3 regions of the Paenibacillus sp. SEL1 genome follow, and region 2 is predicted to be linked to each of the others. Evidence: riboswitches for the same ligand, from Rfam matches in the RefSeq annotation. Region 2 holds a riboswitch; each other region holds the start of a gene.
The links. Region 2 has a riboswitch for thiamine pyrophosphate ahead of ACYCSE_RS23615 (thiamine phosphate synthase). Riboswitches for the same ligand answer to the same signal wherever they lie in the genome.
Positions count from the first base shown of each region.

Region 1: it holds a riboswitch for thiamine pyrophosphate, as region 2 does, so the genes downstream of both, thiC (phosphomethylpyrimidine synthase ThiC) here and ACYCSE_RS23615 (thiamine phosphate synthase) in region 2, are expected to answer to the same signal.
Region 3: it holds a riboswitch for thiamine pyrophosphate, as region 2 does, so the genes downstream of both, tenA (thiaminase II) here and ACYCSE_RS23615 (thiamine phosphate synthase) in region 2, are expected to answer to the same signal.

Region 1 is NZ_CM137723.1:2,816,851-2,820,568, reverse strand. Features, by position in the region: gene thiC (phosphomethylpyrimidine synthase ThiC) at 62-1,861, opposite strand; TPP riboswitch at 2,048-2,160, opposite strand; gene ACYCSE_RS12915 (IclR family transcriptional regulator) at 2,316-3,059, opposite strand; gene ACYCSE_RS12910 (alpha/beta hydrolase) at 3,358-3,718, shown strand, end outside.
Region 2 is NZ_CM137723.1:5,174,793-5,178,510, forward strand. Features, by position in the region: gene thiO (glycine oxidase ThiO) at 1-526, opposite strand, end outside; gene ACYCSE_RS23615 (thiamine phosphate synthase) at 591-1,184, opposite strand; TPP riboswitch at 1,450-1,558, opposite strand; gene ACYCSE_RS23620 (ABC-F family ATP-binding cassette domain-containing protein) at 1,651-3,204, opposite strand; gene ACYCSE_RS23625 (hypothetical protein) at 3,576-3,718, opposite strand, start outside.
Region 3 is NZ_CM137723.1:697,221-700,938, reverse strand. Features, by position in the region: gene thiM (hydroxyethylthiazole kinase) at 1-506, opposite strand, end outside; gene tenA (thiaminase II) at 581-1,270, opposite strand; TPP riboswitch at 1,409-1,511, opposite strand; gene ACYCSE_RS03135 (NAD-dependent malic enzyme) at 1,604-3,325, opposite strand.

The DNA of each region.
Region 1 (3,718 bases), 2.4 Mb from region 2:
CATCGACTGTAGAGAACCACGGCTTTTTTAATTCATTTGTCCCTAAACTCCCACGTTCGTTTTACTGACCTCCATCCCGATACTGCTCTGCCTTCTCGCGCATTCCGGCAGCTACTGCTTCTTGAGTGTTCAGCCCCTTATCCGCTGCATAGGCGCGAATGTCCTGAGTGATACGCATACTACAAAATTTAGGGCCGCACATTGAGCAAAAATGTGCTTCCTTGGCGCCCTCTGCGGGTAGCGTTTCATCATGGTAGGATAAGGCACGCTCGGGATCAAGCGACAGATTGAACTGATCCCGCCAGCGGAACTCAAAGCGTGCCTTGGACAAAGCATCATCCCGCTGCTGCGCCCGTGGATGCCCCTTGGCCAGATCGGCAGCATGTGCCGCAATTTTGTAGGTAATGACACCCTCACGGACATCATCCTTATTGGGTAGACCCAAATGCTCCTTAGGCGTAACATAACACAGCATGGACGTCCCGAACCAACCGATCATCGCCGCCCCGATGGCTGAGGTAATATGATCATATCCGGGGGCAATATCCGTCGTGAGCGGTCCCAAGGTATAGAAAGGAGCTTCCTTACAAATCTCCATTTGTAAATCCACATTCTCTTTGATTTTATGCATAGGGACATGTCCCGGCCCTTCAATCATGACCTGAACATCATGCTTCCATGCGATTTGCGTTAGCTCGCCCAACGTTTCCAGCTCTGCAAACTGTGCTTCATCATTCGCATCATAGATACTACCTGGACGTAGACCATCCCCGAGAGAAAAGGCCACATCATAGGCTTTCATAATTTCGCAAATTTCTTCAAAATGTGTATACAAAAAATTCTCCTGATGGTGCGCAAGGCACCAGGCTGCCATGATTGACCCGCCCCGGGACACAATTCCCGTCATTCTATTCGCCGTCATCGGAATATACCGCAGCAATACACCCGCATGAATTGTAAAATAGTCCACTCCCTGCTCCGCCTGCTCAATCAGCGTATCGCGATACAACTCCCATGTCAGCGCCTCTGCTTCACCGTTCACCTTTTCAAGTGCCTGATACAGCGGCACAGTCCCAATCGGTACAGGAGAATTCCGAATGATCCATTCACGTGTTGTATGGATATTACGGCCTGTGGACAGGTCCATAACCGTATCCGAGCCCCAACGCACAGCCCAAGTCATTTTCTCCACTTCCTCCTCGATGGAGGAGGTAACCGCAGAATTACCAATGTTCGCATTGATCTTCACGTGAAAATGACGCCCAATGACCATTGGCTCACTTTCCGGGTGATTGATATTCGAAGGCAAAATGGCTCGTCCAGCCGCCAACTCCTGCCGTACAAACTCAGGCTCCACCCCTTCGCGGATCGCCGCAAATTCCATTTCGGGCGTAATGATCCCTTGCCGCGCATAATGCATTTGCGTCACTGTACGCCCTTGCGAAGCACGAAGCGGACGATTGGTCACGCCGGGAAATTCCACTGTCTCCCGTTTGGAGCCAGGTTTCAGTCCATTATCCTCCGGCTGGACGGCGCGTCCCTCGTAAGCCTCCACATCGCCCCGTTCCAGTGCCCAAGCTCGCCGTAATGGAGGCAGGCCCTGACGGATATCGACCTGATAGGCTTCGTCGGTCATGGGACCGCTTGTATCATATACACGCAATGGCTCATGATGCTCCGTGCCCTGCGGCGTATGTGTAGGATGAAGAGCAATTTCGCGCTCTGGCACGGCAATGTCCGGCCGCGAGCCTTGAATATATACCTTACGGCTTCCTGGAAAGGGCGTTACCCCACTGGCTTGCTCCCCGCTTGTCTTCTCTACCTCAACTTTTTTTGTTCCTTCTGCTTCTGTCGACTTCATTGTCCATTCCTCCCGTTTCGATGAAATGACACACCGATCCGGAACCATTCCCAGGGTGGCGCTGATCTATGCAAAAAAGCCGGTTCCCCAGGGAACCGGCTAATCTAACGAGGCAGCTATCCAGACAATGCGCATATGGAATAATCCATTCCAATGCGCCACTGAAGACAGCAGCCGCGTATACATTTCAATGGCCGATTACTTCCCTACGCTGGTATGATCCAGATCAGGTGCAAAGGGTCCGGAATCTTGCACGATTCCATCTCAGCCCGGCATTACAGGCTCCCCCAGTAACTGTGATACTTCTATTCACATGAGGCGGATATAACAGACATCCCACCTTCCTTACCAGACTACTTCAAATTTATGGCTTTGGCAACCCCTTTAGGTTCCCTTTACCAAGGAGACGTTCCCCATCAAATCACTCTGCTTGCTTCAACTGTGTTCATTCTTGTTACGGGAGCATAAGCCCCATTTCCTTCGCCGCTTCGATCAAAATCGGAGCAAAGTCATGTAGCGTCTCGGGTGCAAGTCGACTGACCGGGCCGGATACAGATAAAGCCGCAGTGACCTGTCCCTTCCGGTTCACAATTGGCGCTGCCACAGCAGCAGCCCCTGGCTCCCGTTCTTCATAGCTGGTCGCATAGCCCTTCTCGCGAATGTCCTGCAGCTGGGCTTTATAGACCTCCGGGTCTACTGAGGGCGGCCATTCATCCCCGCTTAGCAGGGCTTCCAGCTCCTGCGGCGGCATAAAGGCCGCCAGCACCTTGCTGGAGGCCCCTACAGCCAGCGGCATACGCGCACCTACAGGCGCGACCCTGCGGATCGCCTGATTGCTCTGCACGGCTTGTATGCGAATACGCATGCTGCCGTCTCGTAAGTACAAGCTGACCGTCTCCCCCAGACGGTCACGTAGTCCTTCCATTGCAGGTTGTAACAGCACCGCCGGCTCGTCACTTTGGGACAAATGCGTGGATAGCTCCCAAATGCGGAAGCCAAGTCGATATTTTTCCGTTTCGGCATTCCGAACGACAAAGCCCCGATCCTCCAACGTAGTCAACAGCCGATGAACCGTGCTTTTATGTAGACCAATTTTGGAGGCAATCTCCGTCAGGCCAAGATCCGAATTTGCGGTAAAACACAGCAGTATATCAAGTGCACGCTCTACAGCGCGAACGGTTAATTTACGGTCTTCCATCGTGAACCGCTCCTCTTGTATCCATATTCGTTTCACACTATGAAACATGGTTACATAAATTATATAGAATAGTCGCGGCTACTGTAAACCGATGTTTTTGTGACAACCATATTACAGAACGAGAACAAACATCGACAATTCTTTGCATCATTTTTACTTTTCCGGTTCAGGCGTTGACTTTGGATAATCCCCATCATACGATAATAGGTATCTATACGGATCTACACTACTATTTTCAAGTGGAATTATACCTATATTCTATGAAACGAAGATCAATTTTATATAAGGAGGCTCTTACATGATTTCGACATCCCAGCGCAACGCTCAGCTACAGACCGCTGTTCAGGAGCCGTCCACCCCACTCTTTAATCCCCGTCTGCTGCGGTTCAAGCACGTTGTGATTGCTCTGCTGCTGTCGGTCGTCTTTTTTCTGTTGTTTTGTTTTATTGCCTTGCATGCTTACATCGCATGGGTACTTACGAATCCCACCGTTGCACCACTGTACTCTAATCCGATGCAGGCCAAAAGCATGCCTTATGAGGAAGTCAGCTTCCCTGCCAAGGATGGTAGTCGCATGGTACAAGGCTGGTATATCCCGGCGGATCAATCGCGGAAAACGATTATTTTCAGCCATGGTTATGGAGCTAACCGCGAAGAAA
Region 2 (3,718 bases):
GCACCGCAGCAGCACCTGCATAAGCACGACAAAGCTGGACAGGAGCCACTTGTGTCTCCTTTGAACGATATATTGCTCCGATCGCTTGTTCATCCAAACCTGGAATTCGTCGGGCCAATTCCCTCGCATCCCACCAGATAGGACAATCATCCTCTCGCGTTTTAGAAGCTTTCCAGCGTTTTTGGCCCTCAGTTTCCGTACGGAAAGGGGTCACAAATCCTTCTGTACGGAATTCCACCGAAATACCCGACAAACGCTCCAGATCACAGACAAGCTCAGGGAATGCATCTCGACTTCTGCGAGCAAATCGTGCCAGCTCAGAGTCGGTGAACTCTTCACTTTCCGCTGCCAGCATTCCAACCGCTGCTCCTGAGGCTCCCTCACCCGGGATCAATCGTTCCAGCATGATCGTACTTCTTCCCTCCTTGGCCACATGATAAGCAATGGAACTGCCGATGACACCTCCACCTATGACCAAGCATTCAGCATGTCCTATCGCTCTTGCCTCTGTGTGTATCTTTAGCATTTGTTCCGTGTCTCCTCTCCATAAACCATTCTGCTTTCAACTTGCCTCTACTCTCGTTTTCTCGCTACAGGCTGTGAACTACAAGATCTGCCATTTGCCTATATTCCATCGCAGCTGCAACGGGCGACTCAGCCTCCCATATACCAGACATCACCGCAATACCGCTTGCTCCGGCCATGTAAAGCTCAGGGATATGGTACGGTTGTATGCCGCCCAGCGCGATCACCGGAATGTTCGACAGTCTGCAAATATGTTCAAGCTGAGCTAAACCCCGCGGTACAATACCGGGCTTACAATGGGTCTCATATACGTGACCATAAAGTACATAGTCTGCTCCTGCCTGCTCGGCAGTCTGCGCCTCCTCCAAGGAATGCACAGACACTCCACAGCGTGTACTCTTTGAAAGTAGGCTTTTCACATCCACAACAGGTAATCCATTAGCTGGTAGCTGGACGGTTCCAACCAAAGTAAGTAAAGCTACATCCACACGATCATTTACTACAATTTGTTGCAAAGGAACTTCCTGCTCCACCATGCTGCGAGTCAAAGAAAGCAATGCAGAGGCACCATTCTGTTTTAAACGTGCGTGTACATAATGAACATACGGACAAATCATAGCAGCCACTCGGGCGGCTTGTGCAAAAGTGCCCTTTTCCATCGAAATTGCGTGTAATTCGATTTTGTCTTCACCTCACATTGGATTAAAGGATCTAAGCTTAGCCAGCCACGTCTACCAGCAGTAATGAAAGGGGATTGTATGTGAATCCGTCTACGGAAGCTCGAACAACTTAAAGTGAACGAAACGCAAAAAAACCACTTCCCCAAGGAAGTGGTTTAACGAACGTCCAATAATCGAACGGACCATGATATCCGTATACGTGTATCGTCCCACGCACAAACAAAATAAAGATGGTGTTGCCTTGTTTGTACGGCGCTCACTTCCCTACGCTGGCATAACCCAGATCAGGTGCAAAGGGTCCGAAATCCATTTATTCCGTCTCAGCCGCATGGGCGGCTCCCCTAGTGTGACTATTTTATTGTATAAGCTAAAGATAGCTTAGCATATTTTCCTAATTCTGCAAACCCCACTTCGTGTGAAATCGCAGAACTGGATTTAACTGATTTTAGTTAACTTTACTTGACCACTCTTCCACATTCCACGTTTTGGTTACCCAATCCTCGTAAAAGTCCGGTTCGTGAGATACAAGCAATACGGTCCCTTTGTATTCCTTCAAGGCACGTTTCAGCTCATCCTTTGCTTTAACATCCAAGTGGTTGGTAGGCTCATCGAACAATACCCAGTTGCTTTCACGCATTAACAGTTTGCAAAGACGGACTTTAGCCTGTTCTCCACCACTAAGCGCAGATAGCGGACGTGTGATATGCTCATTTTTCAAACCGCAGCGCGCCAAATGCGCTCGTACTTCATGCTGGTTCAAATGCGGAAATTCATTCCACACATCGTCAATCGGTGTAATTTTCTCTGCCTTTACTTCCTGCTCAAAATAAGCGGGCTGCAAAAAATCACCTTGATAGGTTTTTCCACTGATTGGCGGAATTTTTCCCAATATGGTTTTGAGCAATGTCGATTTACCGACACCGTTGTAGCCGACAATTGCAATTTTTTCGCCACGTTCAATCGTCATGGACATCTTAGGCAAAAGGGCATGTGTATAACCAATCTCAAAATCAATACCCTCAAATACCGTCTTTCCGCTTGCACGTGCCTCTTTGAATTGAAAGGTTGGTTTTGCGGCTTCTTCAGGCTTATCAATACGTTCGATCCGATCAAGCTGCTTTTCACGGCTCTTTGCTCGGCCTGAGGTAGAAGCACGCGCTTTATTACGCTGAATAAAATCTTCCTGTTTCTTTATAAAGTCCTGTTGCTTCTCATAAGCATCAATATGCTGAGCTTTGTTCAGATCCGCCATTTCAAGAAACTTTTCATAGTTAGCTGAATAACGGGTCATCTTGGCAAATTCAAGATGGTAAATAACATTAACGACCTGGTTCATAAACTCAGTATCATGTGAAATAAGGATAAAAGCATAGGGATAATCCTTCAAATAGCGCGTAAGCCATTCAATATGCTCTACATCCAAGTAGTTGGTAGGCTCATCCAGCAGCAGGACATTCGGCTTTTCCAACAGCAATTTAGCAAGAAGCACCTTTGTCCGTTGCCCGCCGCTAAGTGCAGATACATCCCGATCCAGTCCTATGGCCGACAGACCTAGTCCATTCGCCATTTCTTCAACCTTCACATCAATGAGGTAAAAATCGCCCATATCCAGTTGCTCCTGAATTTCACCCATCTGTTCCAGCAACACTTCCAACTCTTCAGGAGAAGCATCCCCCATTTTGTCAGTAATCTGCATCATTTCCTTTTCCAATTCCAACAAAGGAAGAAAAGCGTCTTTTAATACATCACGTACCGTTTTGCCCGGTGTCAGCTTGGTGTGCTGATCCAGATAACCGTAACGTACACGTGGAGTCCATTCCACTTTACCCTCATCCTTAAGCAATTTTCCAGTGAGAATGTTCATGAGTGTCGATTTACCAACACCGTTAGCTCCTACCAAACCTACACGTTCCCCCGCAAGCAATCGAAAGGAAACATTTTTAAATAATGCGCGGTCCCCAAAGTTGTGGGATACATTTTCTACAGTCAATAAACTCATAAGCTGTTTTTGGCTCCTTATTGTCATCGGCGCTGCCGACTGTTCTTATTTCATATGCATTTCGTTTCTTTCAAAGCTTTATTGTAGCACATTCTACAACCATATCGGAATATTGAAAACAGTGAATTTTAAGGTTTTTTGGTATGGATCTGCCTAAAAAAACAAAAACCACCCATGAGGGTGATCAGATTGTCGAGAAACCCCCTGTTTTTTTGCAGGGGGTTTAAAACTGTCTTAGTGGTCTAAAAACTAGGGTCCTCAGATCGTTTTAAATCGATTTTTGTTTTAAAAGATGCGTCTCCCCATATAAAAATAGAAGTGTCGAAAAGTCCTCTGGACTTTCTCGACACTCTGACCACCCATGAGGGTGATTATTTTAAGCCATTATAACATTTGTACTCAAAGTATCCCGCAGCTGCTGCAGATTTTTCATCCGTAAAACGTTCACTCGCTTTAAAGGGAGCTGGACATGAATCTCTATAAAAATATTTCATTCTAGTATCTGGTTCTATGC
Region 3 (3,718 bases), 1.3 Mb from region 2:
ATGACAACCATTGTATTGAGCGTTCGAGCAGCCCGAATTGCCAGATCGACATGGCCGCTGTCAGCACTGTCACCGGCATCTACGCCTTTAATCTCACGCGCTTCTCCAACAAGATGTGCGACTTCGGCTGCATTGCCCCGCACCAATGAGATTTTGACTTCACTAAGGATTCGCAGTGCCGATTCAGTTCTAAAGCTCGTTGCTCCCGCACCGACCGGATCTAGCAGCACCGGAACACCGTGTGCATTCGCCGATTGTCCAGCAATGATCATGGCATCCACCAGTTCGCGGTTCAGTGTACCGATGTTTAACACGACGGCGCCTGCTATTTTTGCCATATCTGCTACTTCCTCGGGTGCATAGGCCATCACCGGGGAGGCGCCCAATGCATACAGACCGTTGGCCGTAAAGTTGGTGACTACCACATTGGTCATATTGTGAACGAGGGGTTTGCTGTTTTGTACCTTCGTCAGGAGATCCGAATAACTTTTTTTCCATGTACTCATAATGATTATCCTCTCTATAGTTGGTGGTTCAACAGGGCATTAAACGTACTTCACACATCGAATCGCCAGGCTGACTATTCCAAGACCGCTGCCTGCATCTGGACCGGCCATTCTTCCTGCTTATAAGCCATATCCCAGAACTTATATTCCAGCTGGCAGCTCAGTATAAAATGCTCAATCATCCGCTCCCGCTCAGCAGCCGTTGCGTCTTCCGCCCAAGCATCTACACGTTCTCGGAACTTGAGTGTTGTATCATCAAGCTGATCTCCATAGAAGCCCATCCATTCATAGAACGGATGAGACTCATCCGGCTTTACTTCATCCAGCAGCCTGCGACCAATCTCGGCATACGTCCACATACATGGCAGCAGCACAGCCAAGATCTCGCCCAGGCTGCCCTCATGCGCAACCGTCAGCATGTGACGGATATAGTGATGAGCCGACGGAGCGAGCGGATATCCCTGCAACTCTTCATAGCTCACCCCTGCGACAGCACAGAAATTTTGATGCGGATGAACCTCACTGTGGAGAATAAAAGAGATTTGTTCATTAAATACAGCCATGTCCTCCCGATTTGTGCATTTGGAGATTGCGATGCCGTATATCCGCATGTAAGCGTTCAAATATTCAAAGTCCTGTTTTACATAGTGAATCAGCTGTCCCCTTGTCAAACTTCCTTCAGCAATACCTCTCACAAAGGGGTGCTCAAAAATCGCTTGAAAGATGCCGTCCGCCTGCCGACGGAGTTCTTGTGTAAAACTCAATTTCCCCACCTCCATTAAATTGAAGAGCAAGAAGTCCTGTAAGAATATAATTCCGGAACAACGCTAAAAAGCCGCCCCGGAAAAATGGGAGCGGCTTCAACAATAGGCTCAATACGCAAAAAAACGTTTGAAACCTTATATACGAAGGCTCCACTTTCCTACGCTAGTACGAACTAGATCAGGTTCAAAGGGTCCAAGATACGTTCTTGTCTCAGCCATAGCGGCTCCCCTAGTGGACTTCTATTCTTTTGACTATTACTGTACATACGTTCATACGCTATGTCAAACATAGTGTGCAAAATATGAAATTTCCTCTAGTTAGGTGTTTTGGGCTTAGTGAGGGTGATGAATTACATTTTCCACAGCTTTGACCTTGGCATATTCCGGTTTCCACATTGCAACTCGTATAGCTTGTTCCACATCTGAAATGTGCGCCTGAGCTACCTGATCCTGTATCGCGGCTTTTGCAACCGCAATCGCAACAGCGTACGAAACTTCGCGTAATTTTCGGATATGAGGGAGTAGTGCACCACCAGGCGTATTCGAATCTACACCATTGGCAACAGCTACTGCTGCCGCTGTAAACATCGCAGGGGTAATCCTTTTGGCTTTAACCACAATCGCACCCAGACCCAGTCCCGGAAAAACAAAGGCATTGTTCGCCTGTCCAATCTCAAATTTCGTACCGTTATAGGTGACGGGCTCAAAAGGACTTCCGGTTGCAATCAGTGCTTTGCCATCGGTCCACCGGATCAAATCCTCGGGTACTGCTTCTGCAAGGTTTGTAGGATTGGACATGGGCATAATGATCGGGCGTTCTACATGTTTCGCCATCTCCTTGATGATCTCTTCAGAAAAGGCACCTGCTACACCGGAAGTTCCAATCAATATCGTAGGCTTCACCTGACGGATGACCTCTAGCAGTGGTATTTTGCCGTCACCCGATCGGGTCCATGAGCTGACTTCATCCTTTTTGCGCACATACGGTTTCTGATACTCCAATACGTCTTCCATATCTTCCATTAACAGCCCGCGATAATCAAAGGCCCAAAAGGACTTGAAGGAATCTTCTGCGGAAAGGCCGTCCTCGATCATAGCACCCCGAATTTGATCAGCATTACCGATTCCTGCTGCCCCTGGACCGAAAACAAGTATTTTTTGTTCACGCAGCGGAGTCTTGGTGATACCCACCGCCGAAAGAATCGCAGCCAAGGTCACCGCTCCTGTACCTTGTATATCATCGTTGAAGGTGAGTATACTTTGACCGTATTTTCCTATAATATGGCGTGCATTTACGCTACCCACGTCTTCCCAATGTAAAAGCGCCTTTGGGAATTGCGCTAACGTTTTGCTGATAAAAGTATCAATAAACTGGTTATAGGCTTCTCCGCGAACCCGTTTATGGCGGTTTCCGATGTACAGTGGATCATTCAGCAGCTTTTCATTATTTGTACCTACATCTAGTACAATTGGCAGCACCCGCCCGGGATGAATGCCTGCCGCAGCCGTATACACTGCAAGCTTGCCGATAGCAATGTTAATCCCCCCGACGCCCCAGTCACCAATCCCTAAAATACTTTCGGAATCTGTCACGACGATCAGATCCACATCATGGCCACTCAAACCAGAATTATGGAATGCTTGTCCAATACCGTTCGGGTTATCTATCGACAAATATATGCCTCCAGGACGGTTGTACTCGTGACTATATTCTTGAATCGCGGTTCCTACGGTCGGCGTGTAGACTACGGGCAGCATTTCACTCAAATGATCGGTTAGCAGCCGGTAGTAGAGTACGACATTTCGGTTGTGAAGGTCGTTGAGAGAAGCATTTTTTCGCAGCATGGTGGGTTGTGCCAGAAACTGCTGATATGCCCGTACGCTCTGTTTCTCCAATGAAAGGACGGTTGGAGGAAGGATTCCTTCCAAACCCAGCTCCTTGCGTTCTTCTTCTGTAAAAGCGACACCTTTGTTCAAAAGGGGATTTGCCAACACATCCTTTCCCCGTAATGGAGTAGATAATGACCCATCACGATTGACATAAAATGCTTCCATAGAAAGACCTTCCTTCTCTTCATTTTCATAACTATTCATAACGAAAGATGACATGTTGTCCATAGTATGGACGTGCAAATATGTTTTATTCTTGCATTTATCTATGACAAAATAACCATATTTGTTTCTTTCTAATGATATAAAAGAACTAACTTTCAATATAGATTCGCTAACCATTCCTGATGATTTTGGTTCTAATGAATCAGGTCTAAATGCTCTGTTTTTATCAAATATGAAAATTAGTTTTTCTTCTCTTATCTCCATATATATCATGGAGTGTCAGTTATTTTGTTAAGGAAATATGAAGTATTTGGACATTAATTTAACTCCTATAAGCAAACATTCTTAATTCTTTTTCAACAAAATAGAACTATTCGGAGGAAAAGGAGAGGT